2 linked regions of the Puniceicoccus vermicola genome follow. Each later gene encodes a partner of the first gene's protein in a complex. Links are inferred from orthologs where the notes say so. Each region holds a gene or a part of one and is shown on either strand. Other genes may lie near its edges.

The links. Proteins that work in one complex are often made in the same cells at the same time.
Region 2: rplM (region 1) and H5P30_RS19855 share a complex: the UniProt entries of both Escherichia coli proteins name them as parts of the 50S ribosomal subunit. The link is inferred for Puniceicoccus vermicola from one-to-one orthologs.

Annotation. Positions count from the first base shown.
Region 1 is NZ_JACHVA010000005.1:31,354-36,029, reverse strand. The notes cover bases 1-2,745. They hold rplM (50S ribosomal protein L13), read left to right. Parts: upstream 1-1,031; coding sequence 1,032-1,460; downstream 1,461-2,745. Other genes in these bases: recF (DNA replication/repair protein RecF), read left to right, coding at 2,706-2,745; H5P30_RS00300 (Cell division protein CpoB), read left to right, coding at 2,023-2,709; rpsI (30S ribosomal protein S9), read left to right, coding at 1,478-1,876; H5P30_RS00315 (TorF family putative porin), read left to right, coding at 165-857; H5P30_RS00320 (glycosyltransferase family 4 protein), read left to right, coding at 1-29. Outside these bases: more of recF, read left to right, coding at 2,746-3,788; H5P30_RS00290 (histidine phosphatase family protein), read left to right, coding at 3,839-4,318; H5P30_RS00285 (putative 4-mercaptohistidine N1-methyltransferase), read right to left, coding at 4,345-4,676. UniProt on the Escherichia coli protein: This protein is one of the early assembly proteins of the 50S ribosomal subunit, although it is not seen to bind rRNA by itself. It is important during the early stages of 50S assembly.
Region 2 is NZ_JACHVA010000138.1:67,606-72,455, reverse strand. Bases 1,324-4,242 are described here. They hold H5P30_RS19855 (type B 50S ribosomal protein L31), read right to left. Parts: upstream 2,948-4,242; coding sequence 2,699-2,947; downstream 1,324-2,698. Other genes in these bases: H5P30_RS19845 (LON peptidase substrate-binding domain-containing protein), read right to left, coding at 3,196-3,885; ykgO (type B 50S ribosomal protein L36), read right to left, coding at 2,973-3,098; H5P30_RS19860 (TorF family putative porin), read left to right, coding at 1,561-2,298. In the rest of the region: H5P30_RS19875 (MotA/TolQ/ExbB proton channel family protein), read left to right, coding at 37-615; H5P30_RS19870 (ExbD/TolR family protein), read left to right, coding at 612-1,046; H5P30_RS19865 (hypothetical protein), read right to left, coding at 1,068-1,274; H5P30_RS19840 (hypothetical protein), read right to left, coding at 4,415-4,708; ATP-dependent Clp protease ATP-binding subunit ClpX, read right to left, coding at 4,698-4,850.

The DNA.
Region 1 (4,676 bases):
CCGCAACGGCTCTTTTCGGAAGGCGTTAATGTGAAAATTTGTGGGCAATAACACCATTGTTACATTCTCACTCGACATTTGGCATCAAAAGTGCACTAATCCCGACTCGAACCGGGCAACCGTTCCGGATTTCGAAACAAAACAACTAATACAAACCAACTGATATGAACAAACTCAGCAAGATCCTGCCCGCCGCAGTTGTCTTCGCGACCGCATCGTTCTCGACCGCGATCGCTCAGGAAGAAGAAGAATCCTTCCCAATCGAAGGCAACATCGGAGTAACCAGTAACTATCTTTTCCGTGGTGTAACTCAGACCGGTGATGGCGCAGCCGTCCAAGGTGGACTGGACTACGCTCACGAAAGCGGCGTTTATGTCGGAACCTGGACTTCCAACGTGAACTTCGCTGGCGGAACTGAACTCGACGTATACGGCGGATACGCTGGTGAATACGAAGAAGTCGGTTACGATGTCGGTGTTGTCGGCTACCTCTACCCTGAAAAGGACGGGGAAGACGCGAACTTCGCTGAACTCTACCTAGGCCTCTCCTACGACATGTTCGGTGCTGGTGTTGCTTACACTTTCTACAGTGAAATCGACGACGGTGCCTTCGCCGAAAACGACCTCTACTTCTACGTTTCTGGCGGATACGACATCACCGAAACCGTGTCTGTTTCCCTGACCTTGGGTTACTACTTCTTCGACGCGGCTAGCGACAGTGACTACTTCCACGGTCAAATCGACCTCACGAAGAGCACCGACCTGGGTGACTTCACCTTCTCCTACTCACAGGCTGACGAATCGGATCTCGCTACTGACGATCCTCTCTTCTTCGTCTCCTGGGGATTGGGATTCTAAGTCGATCTAGACTTTTTTACGGGAAGGCCGCGCCGGAAGGCGCGGCCTTTCTTTTCCTCAAACACTGATCGAGTCGCCCCGCGACCCGGTCACGAAATCTGGCAAAAGCACGACTTTTGCGAAAATCCATTGACATTCCGGCCTGCGGCCGTTTTCTTCCTCCGTTTTTCCACAATGAAAACCACTTTAGCCAAACCTGCCGAAATCGAACGTAGCTGGTACCTGGTCGACGCCTCCGAAGAAACTCTCGGTCGCCTCGCTGTCCGTATCGCCAACGTTCTTCGCGGCCGCCACAAGCCTTCCTACACCCCGCACATTGATACGGGAGATTACGTCGTCGTCATCAATGCGGACAAGGTGAAGCTCACCGGTAAGAAGGAAGAACAGAAACAATACATGTTCTACACCGGCTACATGGGGAACGAGCACTACCGCAACGTGGCCGACTTCCGCGCCAAGCGCCCCGAGTTCATCATCGAGAATGCTGTGAAGGGAATGCTCCCCAAGAACAAGCTGGCTCGTGAGATGATCAAGAAGCTTAAGGTCTACGCGGGTGAAGAACATCCCCACGGTGCCCAAGAGCCGACTTCTTTTCCTTTCTAAGATAATTTCTCCGACCTATGAGTGAGACAACGACTATTTTCTCGGCCACAGGCCGTCGCAAGCGCGCTTCCGCACGCGTCCGCATCAAGCCCGGCAGCGGTGAAATCACCGTCAACGGCAAGACCTGCGCTGAATTTTTCCCAACCGAGCAGGCACAACGTGCCGTAGCGGCTCCACTCATCACCGCTGAAAAGCAAGACTCCTTCGACGTGATCGCACGAGTCAATGGTGGTGGAATCACCGGTCAGGCTGGAGCTGTTTCTCTCGGAATCGCTCGGGCTCTGCAGAAGTATGACGCAGAACTCCGCGCCCCTCTTAAGAAGGAAGGTCACCTTCGTCGCGACCCTCGCGAGAAGGAGCGGAAGAAGACCGGTCAGCCCGGCGCCCGCAAGAAGTTCCAGTTCTCGAAGCGTTAATTTTCAGAAACGGGATCCCAGTGGGCCCCTTGATTCCGCATATCTTGCGCAATGGGTTGACTGGTCGGCAAGAATCCCGTTTCGCGCCTTCAACTTTTTCAAAGCTGCTGAGCGCACTGTTTTTCAGTGCGCTCGCAGCTTTTTTGTTGATTTCCTGCAGCCCTGGCGGCCGAGCAGTCTTTGAAGAGACTGACGAACCCGAATACGTCCGCGGGAAGAAGTTCCTCCGCCAAGGCGAAGATGAGCAAGCGCTCCTCGCCTTTCTGCGGGTCATCGACAACCGCACCGACTCCCCGGAGTCACACCTTGAAGCGGGCTTGATTTACCTGAATGATATGAACCAGCCGATTCTGGCGATCTATCATTTCATGAAGTTCCTGGAGCTTCGCCCCGACGCGAAGCAAGCACCCGAAGTCGAGAGCCTCATCGATACGGCGAAAAAGGAATTTGCCCGCACCCTACCCGGTCGACCGTTCCAAAGCGGAGTCGAGCAAACGGATTTGCTGGAGGTCGTAGAGCGACAGCGCGAAGAAAGCGATCGCCTCAAAAACCGGATCAGCCGATTGGAACGTGAGAATCAGGAACTCCGGCGGCGCTTGGGAACCCTTTCCGCCACCGCAAACCCCGGCTCATCCTCATCCAATCGTTCAGGCGGCGCAGCAGAACAGCCCGCCGTCTATGTGGTCCAGCCCGGGGACACCCTTTCCTCGATCGCCCGCAAAGTCTTTGGTAGCAGCGCCCGCTGGGAAGAAATTTTCCAAGCCAACCGCAACCTCCTCCGGAGCCCCAACGACCTCCGTGTCGGCCAAGAGCTGCGCGTACCGGGCGAATGAAGATTCTTTCCTGCAATCTGGAGAACTTTCGCAATATCGAAAGCGCCCGATTGCGATTCGAGGGAGATCGGATCTTTTTTGTCGGTTTAAACGGACAGGGAAAATCGAACCTCTTGGAAGCACTCGGGCTTCTCCACGCCGTGCGCTCCTTCCGCACCTCCGACCTCCGCCATTTAATCCGTCGCGAGCAATCGATGGCTCGTATCTATTTCGAACTGGAGTCCGGCGCCCCTGATCAGGAAACCGTCCTCCTCCAACTGAAAAGAGCCGGAGGACGCGAAGTGGAACTCAATGGAGAGAGATGCCCGACTCTTGGCGACTTTCTCTCGCGCTTCCCTGCTATTGTCCTCGCCACGGACGATGTTCAGATCATCCGTGGCTCCCCCAGCATTCGCAGGCGAATGATGGACCTCCATTTCGCTTCCTCTCAAAAGAGCTACTACGAGGCATTGAGGGAGTTCACCCGCGGACTCGCTTCGCGCAATCGACTCCTGAAGAAAGGTGCCTCCGACCAACAGATTCGTGCCCACGATTATCCTCTCTCCGAAGCGGCAGCCTCACTCAGCCACCACCGCCAACGGGGAACCGAATCCCTATCGCCCCTGTTCACCTCCATATTCCAGAAAATATCCGGAGGGAAGGATGACCCTGGACTCCGCCTGAGGAGCTCTTTCCAGAAAGGTTCCGCAAAGGAGCTACGAAACATCTGGAACGAGGGTCTTGAGCGAGATCGACTCCTCGGCTCAACACAAACAGGTCCACATCGAGATGATTGGATTTTTTCCACGGAGACCGGGACCGCTCGCGACTACGCCTCGGATGGGCAACAACGCAATCTGGCAATTGCCCTGAAACTGGCCCTTTTTCGCGATCTGGCTTCCCACCTCTCAGAAACTCCCGTTCTTTTGGCCGACGACATTCTCGGCGAGTTGGACGCCCGGCGGCGCAAAGCCTTTTGGGAAACCCTGCCTTCGGACTGCCAGGTATTTTCGACGGGCACCGAGTTTGATCCTGACCGACATCCGGGAGACTGGGAAGTGTTCAGAGTTGAAGAAGGGAGATTCGAACGCACCTCTTGATCAGGTATCCTTTTGAACTCCATTCAAAACCCTGATTGAATCATCGAACTGTGAGAGAGCTTATACTGATTCGCCACGCAAAATCCGGGTGGGAACACCCTCATCTCAATGACTTTGATCGTCCATTGGACGACAGAGGTCTCCGCGACGCCCCCAAAATGGCCAAGCGATTCGGTCCCCGCTGGGATGCCCCAGATCTTCTCATCTCCAGCCCCGCCATCCGCGCCTACCAAACCTCGCAGTTTTTTCGGGAAGAATGGAATCTGCCGTGGGAGCGCTACCTCCTACAGGATGCAATCTACGAGGCGACTCCAGAGACCCTGCTCGCAGTCTTACAACAATTCGATGACCAGGCCCAGCGCATTGCCCTCGTTGGCCACAATCCCGGGATCAGCTCGCTTCTCCATCTTCTCTCGGGGGAAGACAAAGAGTTGAAAACGACCTGTATTGCCAGATTGACGACGAGTCAGAAATCATTCGCTGTCGGCGAATGCGAGTTCGTCGATCATCACAGCCCACAAATGTATTGATCAGGCCAAGCCTTGAAGGGGCTTTACTACCGTCGACGCCACTTGCCCGAATGGGCTACAGTGAGTTGATACTTTCGTTCGGTCTCCCGGATAAGAAACGGCATCGAGCACTCATCAACGAGCTCGAAATGCGGATCCAGAATCGCCTTCAGCTCCTCCGCTGAATCAGGACCATCCACCTGCCCTCCGATCCACTCTGCGGGTTCGGTATGTTCCTCCATCCAAGTAAAGGGTGAATTGAGAACCAAGTAACCGCCGGGCGTCACGAGTCTCGGTAGTTGTTGCAGAAATTGCCGCGGATGATGAAGGCGGCAAAGAAGATTGGCTCCCAGCACCCAATCAAAGGCGTCCAATTCCT
Region 2 (4,850 bases), on another replicon or contig:
TCTTCGAACGCGATCCTTCACTGAAAGAACGATTCAATGCTGACCTTTTTGCAAGATGCGGGCTGGTTCCTTTATCCGCTCGCGGCCTTTTCTTTTCTGGGGGGAGTGATCATTGTCGAACGACTGATCGCCCTCCGGAAATCGGCGGTCGTCCCCGGCTATCAACGTCAGGCCCTGTTTGACGGAAAGTTGCCGGAACTTCGGGAGAACGACCACTCCACGGCCGCCGAGTTGGTCCGTTTCTTCGCGCGCGTCTCCCCGGATCCCGAGACCTTTCAGGCCTTTGCTCGATTGCAGGTCAACCGCCTCGAGCGCGGCCTGTTCATTCTCGATTTTGTCGTCAGTGGGGCGCCGTTGGTCGGCCTGTTGGGGACGGTGACCGGATTGGTCAGTGTCTTTGCCACCTTTGCCGATCAGCCGGGTATCCCGGATCCGGAGGAGTTTGTGGCCGGGATTTCGCTGGCTCTAACGACCACGATTCTTGGGCTGGCGATTGCCATTCCCGCTCTGGTGGCCTCTGCCTATTTCAATCGGAAGGTCGATAACCATGCGGCTCGCTTGGAAGTAGTGGTCGAACATTTGGTCGCGCGTTCACGGCGGGCCTCGGAGTCATGACGCTTCGTTCCCGGACCCGCAAGCGCAGGGCCGAGATCAACATCGTCCCTCTCGTGGACGTCCTCATGGTCCTCATCTTTTTCTTTCTGATGACCATGCAGTTTCGGGAGCCGAAAGTGCTCAACCTCGAGCTTCCCTCCATCGAAACCGCAGGCAGCTCCGAGTCGCGGGGAGACCTCCGCCTCATCGTCGACGAGAACGGAGACCTCTTCCTCAACGAGCAGTCCATTAGCGCCGACGGCCTCCAGAAGGCCCTGTCAGTGGCCGGGGAAGCCAATCCCGATCGCAAAGTCCTCCTCGCCGTCCATGAAGATACTCCGGTCAAGACGCTGACCCAAGTCATGGACTGGTCCCGCAAGGCTGGTCTCAGCGCCATCCGTATCCAGTCCCGCGAAGCGGCCGACGGTGCCGCGGTGGACGGTGATCGGTAGTCGGTGGACGGTGGTCGGTGTTCAGTCGACGGTGATCGGAGGACGGTGGACGGTTGCCGGTAGACGGTGAGTCGGAGCGCGGAGTTCATTTCGGTCCGTTGGGTATGAAGGAGCCTTGCGTTTTGTTTTGGCGGGTTCCCGGTAGGGCATGGCCTTCAGCCTTGCCCACGGATGCTCTGGGACGAATCCTTGATTCTGGATGCAGCATTCGGAGATGAAGTTTCTCATCGTCACTCCCACTCGGTAACAGTCCGATTGAGTGGAATTCTACATGGGGGTCTTGAGGTTCCTTCGATAGCTCTGAGTTGCTATGTTTGGGCGCGCTATTTATTGCACTGCGTCGAAGCATCGGATTTCGTTTCGGCGGGCCCCGGTGGGCGCTGAAGCGACCCACCTACAGTTGGGGCCTGGGCCTTCAGCCTTGCCCGGTCTATTCGAGTCTCCTGTTCGACCTGCCTGCGCTTTCGACTGTTGCATTGACTCTCGCCCTTCTCCGAGGCCAGCTTCTTTGCTGATGATTGCGACTTCTACGAGCAGAATATTTCTCCTGACTGCGGGATGCTGGGGTGTGGTTTCTTCGCTGTCCGCCCAGAACTATTTTTTGGAGGATCTTTCTCTCTCGACGGTTCTCTCCTTTGAATCGCGTTACATTTTTCGGGGAGAGGAGCTGGGCAAAGAGTCGTTTCAGCCGAGTTTGGAAGCTGGACATCCTTTGGGGCCAGGGGACCTATATGGGGGCGTTTGGGCGAGTCAGGACATCAGTGGTGAGCCTTCTGACGAAGTTAATTTTTACGCGGGTTATAGTCTGCCCCTGACGCCGATTTTTGCTCTGTCGGGTGGGCTTACTTATTATTGGTTCCCCGATGATGGATCCGTTCCCAGCGAAGAGGAAGAGCCTTTCCTTGGAATCATTGCGGATCTTCCGCTGCGGCCCGCTGCTTTCGTCTATTACAATTTTGCCCTCGAGCAGATTTTGGTGGAGCTCTCGGTAGGAGAGCAGTTTCGCCTTGCGGAGAAGAGTTCGTTGCAGACGGGATTCAAGGGCGGGTTGGCCCAGGCTAATGATGCCAATAGCGATCAGGCTCCCGGAAAACCGGAGAATTCCTACGGCTACTTCCAAGTCTACGTTGATTTGGTCTATGAGTTTAACGAGGTGTCTTCTGCTTCGCTCGGAGCCCGTTATTCGGGTCGCGAGGACAGTGGCTATACGGATTACCTTTATTGGGGGGCTTCGGTGTCCTTTGGGTTCTGAGGTGAAGTCGAAGGGTCGCTTAAGCGCCCTTTGCTGTCACTCGGACGATGGATGGGGGTCGGTTCTGCGAAGCCAAACAATCGGAGAGGGCTGACGCACTGGCTGGGCGCTGAAGCAACCCAGCTACGTGGGGCATGGCTTGAATGACACTAGTTTCAGGGGTTCCTCTTCAAAAGTCGCCAATGTCAAAATTTCCCCGCTAAAATCCTTAAATTGGCCATTTGGCCATGGCTTCAGCCTTGCGCGGATACGGCCAAGGCGGCATCGGCTGGAGAAAACATTGCGATTCGTCAATCGCTTCGCCGTTTTTGAGGTGGGCGCTGAAGCAACCCAGCTACTTCAAAAAAAAGGCACCCTCGAGAGGGTGCCTTTTCGGAAATTGAATGGAAACTTCGTTCGCTTAGCGGCGTCCGCGGCGGAACTTGTTTTGGAACTTCTCAACGCGTCCGGCGGTGTCGACGAAGCGTTTCTCACCGGTGAAGACCGGGTGGGAATCGGAAGTGATGTCGCAAATGATCATCTTGTACTCGACGCCGTCGATATCTTCGCGGCGGTCAGCTTTGACGGTCGAGTGGGTCATGAAGCGGTTTCCGGTGGACACGTCGACGAAGCATGTCGGAGTGTAGTCGGGATGGATATCTTTTTTCATCTCGGGAAAATGTTTGGGTTCCGAATCAGCCTTGGCGGGCTTTGAAGCGCGGATTGGTCTTGCAGATGACGTAGATCCGGCCACGACGGCGCACGACTTGGCAGTCAGGGTGACGGTGTTTGAGCGACTTGATGGAAGAGACGACTTTCATGACGAAAAAGAGAGGAGAATGAGCTTTTTGGGGGACCTGTCAACCGATTTTCCCCAACTTCTTTTCACAAAATCGGATTTTATGGGAGAATGCTCGCTCAGTTCCATCCGATGCGATCCTCGCCCAAGTTTCCTTTCAACTTGGAAATGAGTTCGAGTTCGCGAATTTCGTTCCGGAGGTATTCGAAGAGAATTTCGTAGCGCTTCTGGACGACCAAGGTTTGTAGCAACTGCAGTTTCTTGTCCGTTTGGGGGATTAGGGAGTGGGAAACTACATCGGCCAGGATTTCAGGATCATCGATTTTCTCGAAAAACCGGAGGATTTCCTTCGAAATTTTGCTTCCGAGCTCAGAACGGCGTTGAACGAGCGCGTTGAGGTGGTTGGCGTGCTTCTCGAGTTCGAGGGGGCTGGCACCGGGTTCGCTGTGAACAGGCTGAATGGAGAAAATGCGAAATGGATCTTCTTGGTAGGTCGTCTCGGCGGTCACCCGCATCAATCCCTGCACGAGGATAGAGGAGGTGCCATCGGGGTTCTTCTGACTGGATTGCACCAAGCCGAGAGTGGCAGACGGATGGTAGGGCTCAAAGGTGTCTTCGTGGCGGGCCCGTTCCTGATCTTGGGTCGCCAGAATCATGAGGCTGTCTCCCTCGAGCACTTGGGCCAGCATTTTGCGGTAGCGAGGCTCGAAGATGAACAGCGGGATCGTGGCCTGTGGAAACAGGACCACGTTGGGAAGCGTCATCCCCGGAACGGTGTCCGGTAGTGAATAAGGAATTTCCGAGTCCATGGATGACAGTTTAATGAGTTTCGGCTGATGAGCAAATCGGTGAAGCGGTGGCTCCGGTGGGGTAGCCGTTTTTAACTGCGCCATCCCCGTTTGGCTCTCGGCGGTCCTCCTGCGGTTGCGAAAGGTGAGGCCGCGCAGCGAAAGCTGAGCGGGTGCGGGAAATCTGCTTTTTGGGGTCGCCCGACTGAATTCATGCGAGAGCGCTGGCTGCCCAAAGTAGCAAGAGCTTCCAGCTCTCGATTTGCGGCACAGGCTGGCAGCCTGTGGTACTTTTGTTGCGCCTATGCGTTGCCTCTCAGTTCCGTCGCTGTCTTTTCAGGGAAAAATTAGTTTCGTTTCCTCTATTGAGTTCGGAAAGGTGAAGCCGCGCAGCGAAAGCTGAGCAGGTACGGGAAATCTGCTTTTGGGGATCGCCCAACTCAAGTCATGCGAGAGCGTTGGCTGCCCAAAGTAGCGAGAGCTTCCAGCTCTCGATTTGCGGCACAGGCTGGCAGCCTGTGGTACTTTTGCTGTGTCTCTCCGTCGCCTATCAGCTTTCCCAGGCGTAGGGGCTCATCAACGACTTGTCGGGACGGTCGGTCTCGGCGTAGTAGACGGCCATACGGAAGTAGGGGAGAAGGACTGGATTGATTTCCGGGTCTTTCGCGCGGGACTCTTCGAATAGGACCTCCGGGGCGCGACCGCTGAGTTCGTAGATCTCACGCACTCCGGCGTTGAGGAGAGCGCGCACGGCGTCCACCTTCATTCCGGGGATCTGCATCAGAGGCGCGTTCAGCGCCTCGTAATCGACCTTCTTTTTCTTTCTGGCCGGCTCAGGCGGCATCCTGTTTCCGGTCTTCCCGCTTTTTCCGCTTCAGGGTTGGGCGTTTTTTGCCTTCGACGACAGCCCGGTTGATGACGACTTCGGCAATGTTTTGATCGTCTGGAATCTGGTACATCACTTCGAGCATCAGCTTCTCGAGAAT